2 regions of the Pseudoalteromonas sp. SD03 genome follow, and region 1 is predicted to be linked to the other one. Evidence: riboswitches for the same ligand, from Rfam matches in the RefSeq annotation. Region 1 holds a riboswitch; the other holds the start of a gene.
The links. Region 1 has a riboswitch for cyclic di-GMP ahead of ABZP26_RS04805 (OmpA family protein). Riboswitches for the same ligand answer to the same signal wherever they lie in the genome.
Positions count from the first base shown of each region.

Region 2: linked by a shared signal. The riboswitch ahead of ABZP26_RS06960 (hypothetical protein) and the one ahead of ABZP26_RS04805 (OmpA family protein) in region 1 are both predicted to bind cyclic di-GMP.

Region 1 covers NZ_CP162514.1:1,027,082-1,034,785, reverse strand. Annotated here, with positions in the region: gene fliF (flagellar basal-body MS-ring/collar protein FliF) at 1-1,556, opposite strand, end outside; gene ABZP26_RS04815 (flagellar hook-basal body complex protein FliE) at 1,565-1,888, opposite strand; gene ABZP26_RS04810 (sigma 54-interacting transcriptional regulator) at 1,906-3,219, opposite strand; gene ABZP26_RS04805 (OmpA family protein) at 3,240-4,112, opposite strand; cyclic di-GMP riboswitch class I at 4,208-4,290, opposite strand; gene flhA (flagellar biosynthesis protein FlhA) at 4,430-6,505, opposite strand; gene flhB (flagellar biosynthesis protein FlhB) at 6,522-7,652, opposite strand; gene fliR (flagellar biosynthetic protein FliR) at 7,657-7,704, opposite strand, start outside.
Region 2 covers NZ_CP162514.1:1,486,741-1,494,444, forward strand. Annotated here, with positions in the region: gene ABZP26_RS06945 (oligosaccharide flippase family protein) at 1-624, shown strand, start outside; gene ABZP26_RS06950 (choice-of-anchor A family protein) at 1,011-3,290, shown strand; gene ABZP26_RS06955 (hypothetical protein) at 3,385-3,774, shown strand; gene ABZP26_RS06960 (hypothetical protein) at 3,785-4,915, opposite strand; cyclic di-GMP riboswitch class I at 4,974-5,056, opposite strand; gene ABZP26_RS06965 (undecaprenyl-phosphate glucose phosphotransferase) at 5,350-6,753, shown strand; gene ABZP26_RS06970 (outer membrane beta-barrel protein) at 6,737-7,704, shown strand, end outside.

The sequences.
Region 1 (7,704 bases):
GCAGTTAAGTTTTCTATTTGCGATTTCGCATTAATGGCGTCATCAAGCGGACTACTTTGTCTTTCTGTTGCAGAGACTGACTTAACCTCATTATCTGTGGTTGCCATGGCGTTGTTTGCGTCGTTACTTTTGCCTTTAATTAAGTGATTAACTAAAGGACGCACACCAAATAAAATCAGCAATAAACTAATTAAAGTACCAACAATATAACGGGCATACTCTTTAAGCTCTGGCATTTGCCACCACTCAAGGCCTTCACCTGGGGCGAGTATTTTTTGTTCTACAAAGGCAAAGCTGGTTATGTTGAATTGATCGCCGCGTGCGTCGTTAAACCCCGTGGCTTTTTTTACCATTTCACCTAATGAAGCGAGCTTTTCTTCGCTCCAGCCATCAGCAGTGCCTGCTACTTGCTCATTAATAAGTACCGATAAGCTCATGTTTTTAATTCGGCCTACTTCAAATTGGGTGTGAGTGACTGAGCGGCCATTTTCAAACTGTCGCTTGCTCTCACTTCGTTGTGAAGTACGCTCGTTGTTTTCATCTTCAGCTTGTTCATTAGGCACTGGTGGCTCATTAGCTAAAGAACCCGGAATGCCCGCCGCCAGCTGATCCATGGTGCTATCAGATTTAATAAACTCTTGTGTTAATACATTTTGTGGGTCAACCATTTCACGGGTTTCTTCAACCACGCTAAAGTCAACATCACTTGAAACCTGAATTCTAAAATTGCCTTCGCCTAAAATTGGCAACAACATAATAGAGGCACGTTGCTCTATGTTGCGCTCAACTTTTTCGATAAAGGCGAGTTTTTTATCGGTTTCTTTGCCTACTGGCGTAGTATCAAATAAGTCGCCGCTGAGTAGTTTACCGCGCTGATCCACCACCGACACAGAACGAGAATCAAGCCCTGGCACACTGCCAATAATCAGTGCAATAATGGCTTCCACTTGCTCTGGTTTAAGCTCATGGCCTGGCGCTAAATCAACCATCACAGACGCTGCGGTTTTTTGCTCAGTACGACCAACAAACAAGCTGCGTTTAGGTACCGCTAAATGTACGCGCGCGTTACGAATACCTTGCATGTTAATAATGGTGCGCGCCAGCTCACCTTCTAAGGCATGTTGGTATTGCATAGATTCGATAAATTGACTGGTGCCCATAGACACTTTATCGCTAATATTTTCAATTCCCTCAGGCATAGAGGCTTTTATTCCTCTGGCTGCAAGCGTAATACGTGCATCCGCCAGCTTTTCTTGAGGAACCAAAATATTACCGCTATCGGTATCAATGCGAAACGTGATTTGCTCTTTATCTAAAATCTCTAAAATATTGGCTTTATCGTAGCTTTCTTGGTTACCGTAGAGCGGCACGTAGTTTTTAGCCGATGTCCATAAAATAAGGACTATGGTTGCCGCTACTAATGTCGCTAGTAGAGCAATGGTCGCGACACTTCTGTCACCTGAGCTACCAAAATTTAATTTATTTGAGAGATTAACCACTCTTTCTTTTAGGTTATTCTCATTTTGCTCAGGTACTTTTGCTAATTCTCCTTTCATATCAGCCTCTACAGTGACATGCGCATGACATCATCAATGCCATTGAGCACTTTATTGCGCATTTCCATTAGCATAGAAAAACTAAGCCCTGCTTTTTGACTGGCAATCATCGCCCCTACTACGTCTTCACTTTCACCGGTATCAACGGCTTTTACCATCTCACCAGCTATATTTTGTTGGGCGTTGATAGAGCGAATAACATGCTTAAAATCTTCGCTAATATTTACATTTTGATTACTGATAGCAGCCGGCTCTATACTTTCTGGACCTGCAATTTTTTGCATGTCCATCATTTTGCCCAGCATCATTTGTTGACTTTCAATTGGCGACATTTTATTTTTCCTTCAAATTATGCAATTGCATCAATATCAATACCGCATTCACGCATTGCGGCAATTTTGTATCTTAATGCTCGGGTAGTTACCCCAAGCGCCTGTGCTGTTTGGGTACGATGCCCTTTAAATCGACTCAACAAACTGTATATGTAATCAAATTCTGCCTGCTTTTTATTTTCTTTTAACTGGGTGGCACAATAAGCTGCCGCCGCCGGTGAGCATTGCGGTAAATTTAAGTCTTCAACCTGAATCTCTGCCCCTCTTGCCATCACTAAGGCGCGTTGGATTACGTTTTCAATTTCACGCACATTCCCTGGCCAGTTGTAACAAAGCATCACATCTTCTGCTTGTTTACTAATATGAAACTCAGAGTTGCCATATTTTTTGATAAAGTGATAAGCCAATGGGATGATGTCATCAACACGATCCCGAAGTGCAGGCCAACTAAGTGGTAATACATCTAAACGATAAAATAAGTCTTCACGAAAAGCGCCTTGCTCAACCTGTTCACGCAGTACGCGGTTGGAGGCGGCAATAATGCGTATATCTAAATTGATTTTTTGATGACTACCCAGTCTTTCAACTTCGCGCTCTTGCAATACGCGCAGTAACTTAGCTTGTAAATCGAGCGGTAGCTCAGTAATTTCATCGAGTAAAATAGTACCGCCATTGGCTATTTCAAATTTGCCTGGCTGGGTATTTACAGCGCCGGTAAACGCACCTTTATTAAATCCAAATAACATAGCTTCGAGCATATTTTCTGGGATAGCAGCACAGTTAACTGCAATAAATGGCTTATCTTTGCGATCTGAAGCTTTATGAATAAAGTGCGCGAGCTTCTCTTTACCTGTTCCAGACTCGCCGGTGATTAACACGCCTGCTGAGGTATGTGCAGCGCGGTTGGCTAAACGTAATACTTGCTGTGATTTAGTAGAAACAGCGATTAAATCTTCAAACCCATGCTTCATTGAATCAGTGTTTCTGATTGTTTTTTTAAGCTGTTCAGCAAAGAAAGGTTTTAAGAGATAATCAACAGCGCCACCGGTATTAATTGTTTTTGAAGCAATTTCACTTTGCGATGAATCCACTAAAGTCACAATTTGTGAAGTTGGGCATGTTTTGCGCAGTAATTTTACTAATTCAACCAGCTCGAGTTGTTGAGTATCAGCATCAACAAACACGAGCTCAGGTTTATTAATAAGACAGTGACTAACCGCATCGCTGATGGAGTTTGTATGCAAAAACTTAAAATTTTCGGCAAATACAACTTGCTGAATTTCAGGCGTTGGCTGTTGTTCACTGATCCATAAGAGGTATCTTTGACTCATATAATTCCCTTACGATGCAATTAACTTGAGTGTCTGAAAAGACGAACTAAAACACGGCGATTAGACGATGCGCCCTGCTTTGAATTTTTAATAATGGGGTAGCGTTGACCATGCGCTCTCACTTCTAACATGTCTTTGGGTAAACCAAATTCAATGAGTCTTGAAGCTACGTCATCCGCTCTTTCTTTTGAAAGCAGCCGATTAGATAGCGGCGAGCCTGTATTATCGGTGTGGCCATCCACAAGTACTTTACTAACGCGATTGTCTAAAGAAATATAACGCACTAAATCCTTTAGAAATTTTAAGTCTTTTTCAGCTGTTACCGTGCGCTGCCCGCTGGCAAACTGTAACTGATGATCACGTGCTTGCTCCCAAGAAAGCGGAGAAAGGTTATTTAAACACTGTTGATAATCTGCAACTATTTCATCGCTATGGGTATTGGTAAACGTTAGGCGCAACTGCTCATCTTTAAAGCTGACTAAAGTGTCTAACCAACCACCTTGCTTAATTAAACGAAGTAAAGCACTTACATCCGCTGAAAATTGCACTTTATTGTCTTCGATATCTGTTGATGTGAAGTTAAGTGGGGTGAGTACTGTATTTGCTGATTGCCAATCGGCTTTGCGTGATGAAACGTGCAAGCGGGTTATTGGCTTATCTTTTAAAAGCCAAGTAAACACAAGTTGTTGCTGCTGTGCTGGCACGGTTTTAACTTCAAGCAACGCATAATTTTCAAAGCGCTGTTGTAGCGAACAAGCGAAAGAATCGCCCTTAACAGTCCAAGTCGAGTTTTCATAACTTTGGACCAGATTTTGTTCTGCAGCCTGCCCTGATTGCGTTAAAAATAATGCACAAGGAAGTGCAAATTTAATAATGTTAGGAAATCCGTTCATGAGTATTCCGTATAAGTTTAGAGAACAATTAAGTTTTTTAAATGAATAGCGAAATACAACAAATACAAACAAGGTATTAATTAATATCACTAAGTTAATGTAACCCCACGATCGTAGCGATTGCCTTAGACTGGAAGCTTTGCGTCCTATGCTTTCGCATAGTTTGCCATTTAATTTACTTATGCATTGTTTTTTACCAACATAAAAACTAGTAACTATGTATAATAAAAACAATAGACTATAGTTAAATAGAATTAATTGCAAATATTACTTACAAAATTCATGCTAAGTTCATTTGATAGATGAAATCTAACTAATTATCCCAACGATCCGAGTATATCAACACGAATGGTATCTGGAATTTCATTATAAGAAAGAACTACTAAGCTGCCTTTAGTAAAGGTTTTGGCGTAACGTGCCAGCAAGGGTCGTAACTGTGGCACCACAATTAATGTAGGTGTTACCCCTCTTGATTTCATATCTTCGACAATCAGTGGCATAGTGCGTTGAAATTGGCCTAGTAAATTAGGGTCAACCGCAAAACTATCCAGTACAACTTTGCCTGCTTGCATCGCTTGGTCGAGTGAGCTTTGTAAGGTACTTTCTAGTTTTTCATCTAAGCTGTAAGCACTGAGTTCATCACGATTACCCATTACCTGTTTTACTAATACTTTTTGCAAAGCACAGCGCACATCTGAAACCAGTAGAATAGGATCTTTAGTTACCTCAACACTGTCAATTAAAGTGCCTGCAATGGTGACAATATCTTTAATGCTAATGTGCTCTTTAAGCAATAAACGAATGACTTTAAGCTGCAAGTTAGTGGGTAAGGCTTTTTCGAAGGTTTCCGCTAAGCTAGGTGAAATCTCTTTTAAACGCTCATTGAGTTTTTGTACATCCTCATAACTGAATAGCTCATCTAAATGCTCTTTGATCACCTTACCAGTGTGTGTGGCAATAATGGTGCCTAAATCTACCACTGAGTAGCCCATATTCAACGCTTGGGTTTTGCTGTCATCTTTTATCCATACAGCTTCAAGCCCATAAGCAGGGTCGGTGGTTATTTCACCATCTAGCGAGCCATATACATCCCCGGTATTTAACGCCAGTAACTCTTTGGCATTCACATTGGCACTGGCAACGGGTACACCCGCTAAGTTTACTTTGTATTCTTGTGGATTTAGTTTCAGGTTATCTTTTATTCTGATCTCCGGTAATAAAAACCCAAGTTGTTCAGAGAGATTTTTACGCACACCTCTTAAGGTTTTTACCAGCTCTTCCCCTTTGTCTTTATCTGCTAAATAAACCAAACGAAAGCCAAGCTCAACCGACAGCTTATCAACATGAGAAATATCTCCCCACTCTAAGTGAGCTTGTTGCTCACTTAAAATGGTGTCGGTCATCTGCTCTGCTTCAATTAAGGAGTTATCGGGGAGAGAGCGCTGCAATCGCCAAGCAACATAAAACAATGGCGCAGCAAATGCTAAAAAGGCGACAGTTGGCATCCCTGGCACAATACCAAGCGTGACCATGATTAAAGCGGCGGTAAAAATAACACGCGGAGAGGCAAGTAACTGCTTACCGACTGCTTCACTCACATCACCTTCATCGTTCATTCGCGTAACAATAATTGCAGCAGCAACGGCTAACAGCAACGAGGGGATTTGTGCAACTAAGCCATCACCTATGGTTAATAGGGCAAAACGTTGAAACGCTTCGGCTAAACTTAAACCATGTTGAAAAGCACCTATTGATACACCACCGAGTAGGTTAATCACTAAAATAATTAAACCGGCAATGGCATCACCGCGCACAAACTTTGAGGCACCATCCATAGAGCCATAAAAATCGGCCTCTTGGGCTATGGTGCTGCGTCGCTCTTTTGCTTGCTCAGGGCCAATTAATCCAGCATTTAAATCCGCGTCAATTGCCATTTGTTTACCGGGCATAGCGTCTAGAGTAAAGCGTGCAGCCACCTCAGAAATACGCTCACCGCCTTTGGTAATAACCACAAAGTTAATCACCATTAAAATAACAAACACCACAATACCAACGACGTAGTTACCGCCTATAACCACTTCACCAAACGCTTGGATAACGCGACCTGCCACATCGGAGCCTTCATGGCCATGCAGCAATACCACACGTGTTGAGGCAATGTTTAGTGTTAAACGCATCAAGGTGGCGACTAACAAAATAGTCGGAAATACAGAAAAATCGAGCGGCTTTTTAGTAGATACCGCCACTAACAATACAATCACCGACAATACAATGTTAAAAGTGAATAATGCATCTAATAGCCATCCTGGTAATGGCAAAATAACCATCGACAAAACAGCTAACAGCAAAATAGGAATAGCGGTATAAGGTTGAGTAAAACTGCGCCAGTTCAAATTATAACTCCAACATCTAAGGTTTCTGTAAGTTTTTAGGGATTGTTAATTCAGGTAAGGCTGCGGGTGCTTGCCCACGTCCTTGCTTGTATGCTTTTAGTTGCAATACATAGGTCAGTACATAGGCAACTGCGCTGTATAAGCCGTTGGGCACTTCTTGGTCGACCCGGGTCGAGAAATAAATAGCCCGTGCTAATGCGGGGATTTCTATTATTTCTTTGTTATTCATACGGGCCACTTCGCGTATTCTCAGCGCCATTTCATCCACGCCTTTGGCGACAACATAAGGGGCTTTAGCTGCCTCTTCACTGTACTTTATTGCCACAGCATAATGAGTTGGATTGGTGACAATGACATCGGCAGTGGGAACGCGCTCTTCAATTTTTCGGTTTGATTGCTGATACTGTATTTGCCTAATTTTATTTTTAATTTCAGGGCTGCCGTCAGAAGATTTACGCTCTTCTTTTACCTCTTGGTGGGTCATTTTTATTTTATCGGCAATCTGTTTTTGCTGAAAAGGCACATCAATAACTGCAATAAAAAGTAGTAAAGTTACCGTGATCATTAACGATAAAAATAACAGTTCAATACCTTGGCCTATCGCCACTTTGATATCTAAGTTTTGTAATACCATGAGCTGCATCCACAGCTTGGTTAAAAAGGTATATAAGCAAATCGCCAGTAAGGTTATTTTTAATATCGATTTAAGCAGCTCAACTAACGACTGTTTACCAAACATTTTGCCTAACCCGGTTAATGGGTTGAGCTTGCTCATTTTTAGTGCGACCAGTTTTTTTGAAAACACAAACCCACCCGGTAAACACCCAGTGATCCACATTGCGCAAAAGCTTAATAATAAAAACGGCGTAAGGGTGGATAGCATATTCATAATGGCGTCACCCAATGCGATGGGCATCATTTTTTTGTTATTTATAATTGTGTGATCCAGCACCATGGTGCTGTTCATTAAGTTAACAAATAAGCTGTAAAATAAATTGGCAAACCACAATAGCCCAGCAATACTAACCATTAATAAAATAGCGGTGTTAAGCTCTTTTGAGCGCGCAACTTGGCCGTCTTCTTTGGCTTTTTTTAGCCGTTTCTCTGTGGGTTGTTCTGTTTTTTCTTGCGAGCTATTTTCAGACATACCGCTACCTCATCGCCTGTGCAAAGGTTGTTAGCACATGATACGTTAGCCT
Region 2 (7,704 bases), 460 kb from region 1:
ATCAAAAATACGTTTTTAGCCGCACTGCCTTTCTGCGGTATTTCTATACTAGCGATAGTTAATAATAATCTTGATGTACTAATGCTAGGCTTTCTTTCTGATACATCGCAGGTTGCTGGTTATTCTGTAGGTGCAAAAGCATCACTAATTGTTAATTCAGTGACCCTACTTGTTGTGTCTATTTTAGCCCCTCGATTCTCCCGTTACTTTTGTAATAATGAAGCTGAGAAATTAAAGCAAGAACTTTTCATTTCAACAGTGATACTTTTCTTTTTTGGTTTAATTATTATTATTGCTGCTTATTTTCTATCGCCATTATTAGCCTTGTGGGGGGAAGAGTATTTTCTATACAAAAATACATTTTTAATTTTAGTTGTTGCTCAAGTAATCATGTTTGTAGGAGCGCCACTTAGTGCTCTTTTAACTATGACTAATAAAGAAAAATTAGAAAGGAATTGTTTGTTTTTAATGTTAGCTACTAATGTCTTGTTAGGGTACTTCTTAATTCATATGTACGGTGCTTTAGGCGCTTCTCTATCTACTTTAATAAGCATAATTTTTGTGTTCATGGTTAGGTTGATCTCATGTAGGTACTTGTTTATGGAAAAAAATAGAACTCATTAGAGATTTAACTAAAGCTATTTTCACTGTTTATCCTTTTCTGAGCTTAAATCACTTAATAACTCCTTAGTTGCTTTATATTACAGTCTTATTTTGACAAAGGTAAATACGTACTGAATAAAACGCCTTTAATTAACATTAAATTAACATTTACTAGTATTTTAATTTGGTTAATTCGTCTTTTTTGAGTTTTATTTTTTCGTAACTCATTGATATTATGTTTTTGTGTCTTCTTAGATGCCGAAAATTAGTACTTTCGTAGTGTTTTTTGTTCCTTTTGATTTTATTTGTGTATATAATGTTCACCAAGGTTTCGGTGAATTAACTTTCATTAAACAAATGACTTAAATTTGGTGCCTTCATGCACTTTTTCATTTTCGAGGGATAAAATGACTAACTCACTATTAAAATTAAAAAAATTGAGTGCAGTGATCGCACTTACTTTAGCTAGTTCTTCAACACTGGCTGCAGATTTAGGCGTTGCCAATAATTTTTCTGCATTTGTTTTTAATGATTTTAAATCGAACTTTGGCCGTGCTGACGGTGCTATCGCCGCAGGTGAAATAGATCTTAAAGGCTACAGCGTAGGCTACACACGCCCATACAGCCCTGAAGAATATTACTTAATTAGTGAATCTATCATCGATTTTAAATATGGTCGCCAATATGTAGGTAGCATGGTAGCCGGTGGCGGTACTGATATTCACTGGAGTGTTCGTTGGGGTATGGAGTGGGGCTCTAAAATACTTTCTAACCAAGATGAATCGGCTTTACCATTTAACTTTGATGAGCAAGAGCAATATTACAAAGATTTAAGTGCACAATTAAGTGAACTAGATGAAACAGGCACTGTATACCGTAAGTGGGGTGGCCTTTATTTACAAGGTGATGGCAGTTCTGATAGACAAGTATTTAATTTAGATGCGCGTGACTTTGCTAAAGCGCACACTTTTAAAGTATGGGGTATTCCTGCGGATGCCACTGTAATTTTTAATATTACAGGTGATGACAACGTAGTTGTAAAAGGTAAGAGCTTTGCACGTTTACGCCATCATGCAAGTAAAACAGTATTTAACTTTACTAATGCCCAAAAGTTAGATATTAAAGGCAACCGCTGGCAGGGTGTAATATTAGCACCACATGCTGATATTAGAGGTGTGTACGGTACAGCAAAAATGCCTATAATTGGTCAAAGTTTTTATGGCTCGATGGCATTACTAGGTGGCGAATTTGACGGCAATCTGCCAGAGTCTGATCTCGCATTGTGTGAAAACATAGACCTTTCAGAGCAGTATACTTGGAATAGAGATAATGCTAATTATCTGCCAATCTATGACCAAATACTAGCAACGCCAATTGCAATTGATATTAATAACGATGGAATAAGTGACTTAATCTTCCCAACCTATACAGGCACATCTTTAAACTCAGGCGGTGTAATACGTGCGATCGATGGTAAAGACGGAAGCGAGATGTGGAACCTTGAGGTTACAGGGTTTGCGCTTGGGAAATATAGCTTTGCAGCTGCCGATTTAGATAATGATGGAATAATTGAGGTTATAGCCCCGATTAGTTCAAATCAAGTAGGTGTAATTTCACCCCAAGGTATTATAGAACGTTCTTATAATACTGACGGTACCTTGGGAAATATTGTTGTTGGTGAACTAAGTTCTAGCAACCCTGGTGCAGAGTTTATTATGGGGAACACGGTTTATGGATTACAAGGGCCTCTTGTAAAATTATTGCCAGGTAGTGATGCTCCTTCATTCGGTACTGATTCAATATTGTTTGATGCAAATAACGATAATCAATTAGATATACTTTCGAATGGGAAGTTATATATATTAAGCTCGCAAAGTGACGAGGAGAGTGTCTCTATAGAGGGTTTAATTGTCCTTGAAGATTTGAATCAGATGATAAGTGAATCAGATAACCCAATATTTTCTGCTGTTGCTGATTTTGATAAAGACTCTAGTCCTGATGTTGTTCAATTTGGTGCTGATGTAAACTCTTCGGAGTCAATTAGATTGAACATTTATGACGGTCAATCAGTTTTAGATGGTTCTACACCTAACTTGACAATTTCTGTACCTAATACTCATCGAAGCAGTTCATTGGCTATTGCCGATTTAGATGGAAATGGTAATTTAGAGGTTGTAGTTAGTGGCCGCGAAAGTGTTATGGCCTTTGAGGTTACAGTGAACGAGGGCGTTTACAGTTACAGTGAAAAATGGCGTGCCCCTATTAGTGACCGTAGCTCAAAAACGGGTTTATCATTATTTGATTTTAACGGTGATGGTAAAGTTGAAGTGCTGCATAATGATCAAGAGTCATTTAAAATATTTGCTCATGATGGTTCACTTCTTTTCAGCAAAGAAAACAGTAACGCTACATTGTGGGAATACCCATTTGTTGCAGATTTGAATGGTGACGGCAATGGACAGATTATTCTAACTGCGAGTAACTCTTGGTTAGGTGAGTCAGCTAAAAATACAGGGTTAACCGTATTAGAAAATGCAAACACGAGTTGTAGATTTGCGCCTGCGACAAGAATTTGGAATCAACATTCATTCTCAGGTACTAACATTAATCAAGATGGAACTTTACCAACACAGCTTGATAATAGTTGGCAAAAAACAAACACTTTTCGCTCTGCTAATCTAAAGTAAGTTTTTAAATTGAAAAAAGCCAATTAATTATTAATTGGCTTTTTTATTTGTTTAAATAAAGACATCAAATCTTTATAACTAAGTAAGAATTATTTTGTCAGAATTACGATCAGATCCTGCAGTAAAAAGTTTATTAGAAAGGATGCCTAAAAGTATTCAGGATAGTTTTACAGAAGAACAGCTCTCTCACTTGAAAATAGCCATTGGAGCCAGACAATGGGGTAATCATGTAATCGATTATAGGGGAGTGATTAAAATATTTAGATATAGATACTACTATGTTTTATTAGCTGGCCGTAATAGGCGAGTACTGAGTATTAAAGAACAGAAAATAGCGAGTGTTGCGCAAGCTATATTTTTTATCGGTGTTTTTTCACTAATAACAGTACTTACTTTTTTGTTTTTATATTTGATTAAGTCAGCTCTCGGAATAGATATGTTTAAGGGATTTTCATTGGGTGTTTGGGATTGGTTTAAAAGTTAATAAGGGTATGTTAATTACATTGTTCTAAATGGGGTAATATGTCATTAAATTGACCATCGAGTAAAAATACTGAGTTTGTAAAGCGAACAGTCGATGCATTATTGTCATTGTATCTTATGTCGCAAATTTTCGATGTTTCTTTAATTCTTATTGTTGAATCTGTTAATCTAACTGTTGAGCCTACCGTTTGTATAACAGAACTATTTGCTGCATTTATGTAGCATTCATCGCATGTAAAACTATTAAACCACAATTTTAAGTTGTATCTGGTTCCTTTTCCAGATAGTGACTTAATTCTGTTTAATGTTACATTGGACCCCTTTATATCAAAATCTGCGTCTCTACTGTTAGATACTGTTGTATTATTAATTGATATATTTTGAGCACCAGAGTTAACAACTATACCATCGCCTTGTTGATAGCTTCCGCAGTTATCAACACGGCCAATATTATTGAAAATAGAAACTTTATCCAAAAATATATTTTTTGATTGTCCACTAATACTTAGCCCAGAAATATAACAGTCGCGTTCTTCCTCTGTAGATGTTGACAATCCATTAATAACAGTATTTGTAATACTTATATTTTGTGTATTGGAGCCATTTATTCTAATGCCTGATTTATAATATCCTACTGAACTTAACTCATTGATTGATATATCTGCAACAGTTTTATCTAAGTCATAGTCGAACTCGATGCAGGTTGAAGTGTTTAAAGCGTTAATCCTTCTAAAGGATACATTGCTTACTGGATTATTTTTAAACCTAAAACAATAACGAGTATTTAAAAAAGATATATTTTCGAATGAAATGTTACTTCTTGCTATCACCAAACCAGAGTTTCCTCCAGAGTAGTAGTTAAAGTCACTTCTGAAGGTTACTTTTCCTATGCCGATGACTTCGACATGATGATTACCACCGTACAGATAAAGGGCATCATTTTGTTGGTATATTCCAGGTAAAATATTGACTTTATTAACATCAGTATCCATCATTAGCTGATTTATTTTACTGATATGTGCTGGTGTGTCTACAGAATAACCGTGACCATTACCGGTAGGGGCAATGTAAACAGTCTGCGATTGGGTTAATGTTGAGTTTAATATTAAAAATAATATTATTAATAAACATTTTTTATTCATCACAATTACCTTAGAAATTACATAGAAAGGTAATAAGTAATAAGATATTAAATATCTGTATTGCAACCCCGCTACCACAGATAGTTCGTTAGGCCGGAAGTTTTGCGTCCAAGACTTTCATCAAGTTTGCCCTTTCAATTACCACTCATATTAGCTCTTATTCATCAGATAACAAACAGATTAACATTCTTCTAAATATAAAAATATTATTTCTTAGATTAGACATGAACTAATTAAATGAAAATAATAGAGATAACCCAAAAATTAATTTGATTTATTAAATTACGATAGCTGGTTTTTAAATATATAGCTGCGCCTTTTTTTAATACTTAAATACGGGTTTTTATATTGTATAAATAAGTGTGATGGGATATTATTTAGTTTAGTTGTGTAGGGGATTTAGTCCATATTGGGCTTCTATAAGGAACAGTAGTATGACATCTTCAAGGACATTCAAACCTTCAGGTTCTTCTGATGCCAATTTTTACCGTTTATTTGATATATTTGCGCTGTTTTTAGCATTTCAGTGTGCTGCTTTAATCTATAGTTTTAAACTTACTCCTATCTATGCCGCCTCTGCGCTAACTGTTGCACTTAGCTATTTATACAGCGCTGAGCTTTTTTCTACCTATCGCTCTTGGCGAGCTGGCAAATTTAGAACAATGGTAATGTGTGCCTGGGGTAGTGTTTTAATTGCCTTTGCGTTTTTACTGGTTGTTTCTTTTTTATTTAAGTTTACTGAGTCACTTTCTCGCGTGGGAATCGCGATTTGGTTTATGCTTAGTGTGGCGTATTTATATGTTTGGCGTTTAGGGGTTTATTTATATAAACGTAGCCGTCGTAAATTAGGACTATCGCAACGCAATGTTGCCATTATTGGTGCTACAGAGTCTGCTGCTTATTTACATGCTGAAATAGTCAAACACGATGAGCTTGGGTTTAACTTTAAAGGTTTTTACGATGACAGAAGCCCTGAACGTTTATTTGAACAACTTGAAAAGCAGGGTGTTGAGGGCGGTATACAAAGTGCAGTAGATGCCGCTCGTAATGGTGAAATAGATATACTGTATATAGCGCTCCCCATGAAAGCACAAAAACGCATAGCTGATATTTTATTACAGCTAGGTGATACCACCGTTGACGTGCACATAGTGCCTGACTTTTTACTCTCGAATTTAATACATGCTCGCATTGAGCATGTGGGTGATGTTGATACATTAAGCGTGTTTGAAGCACCGTGTATTGGTGCTCATGAATTTATAAAGCGCACAGAAGATATAGTTGTTTCGGCTATTATTGTTACTTTAATCACCCCTCTATTATTGACTATTGCTGCCGCCATAAAGCTGACATCTAAAGGGCCTATTATATTTAAGCAAGATCGCTATGGCTTAGATGGCCGCAAAATAAAAGTGTGGAAGTTCCGCTCGATGACGGTAACCGAAAACAGCGATGTGGTGACTCAGGCAACTAAAAACGATGCCCGAATAACTCCGTTAGGTGGCTTTTTGCGCCGCACTAGCCTTGACGAACTGCCGCAGTTTATAAATGTTTTAAAAGGCGATATGTCTATTGTTGGCCCAAGGCCTCATGCGGTTGCCCACAACGAAGAATACCGAAAAAAAGTAGAGTTTTATATGTTTAGGCATAAAACCAAACCGGGTATTACCGGTTGGGCACAAATTAACGGCTGGCGCGGCGAAACCGATACTTTAGATAAAATGGCCAAGCGAGTTGAATACGACCTACATTACATTAAACATTGGTCTTTATGGTTTGATGTAAAAATAATTTTTATGACAATTTTTAAGGGATTTAAAAGTGAAAATGCGTACTAATACAATTACCACTTTACTTGTTGCGTTGGGCTTAAGTGCACCTGCATTGGCGGTAGAATTACAACCAGGCAGTGTAATGACTAAAGACGGCGCCGAGATTACACCTACGCTACAGTTAGGTGTGAGCAGCAACGACAACTTTTTTATGACGCCGTCTGCCACTCAGTCACGTTTAATATGGAACATAGCGCCGAGTTTAAATGCCTTAATTGAAGATGGTCCAGATAGCTATAAGTTTGATATTGCATCAAGCACGTCGTTTCATAATAAAGACACAACCGATAACTTTACTCAAGTAAATGTAGGCGCAGGTGTGCATAAAGAGTTTACTAGTCAACACCGTTTAGATGTTACTGGTGATGCCGACTGGTTGTACGAGCCACGTGGTGGCGGATTAACTGAAGGCCAGGGCAGCGCTCTAGATGAGCTTGTAAATTATCAGCAACAAAACCTAACTGCTCGCTACGAATACGGCGCACAAAGCTCTAAAGCTCAGGTTGCTTTAACAGCGGGTTATTATAACAAAAATTACCAAAATTTTACGGCCATATCGCAGTACCGCGATTACGATAAACCTATGTTGGGTATTATTGGTTATTACAACACCCAAGCTGGTACGCGTGCCTTTTTAGAGGTTAAACAAGAAAACTACCGTTACGATGTAATTGACTCAAACGGTATTACCCGTGATTCAGACGACGTAAAAGTATTATTGGGTATGGAGTGGGAAGCCACAGCCGTTACCACTGGGTCATTTAAAGTGGGTTATCAAAATAAAGATTTTGAGTCAAACCTGCGTGATAACTTTAGTGGTTTAAGTTGGGAGGCTGCTGCAGTTTGGAAGCCGTTGACTTATTCAACCTTACAACTAGTTACTAGCCGTGCCGCTAAAGACCCATTGCTAGAAGGCGATTACATTCGCGAAAGTGTTTACGGTGCAACGTGGCAGCA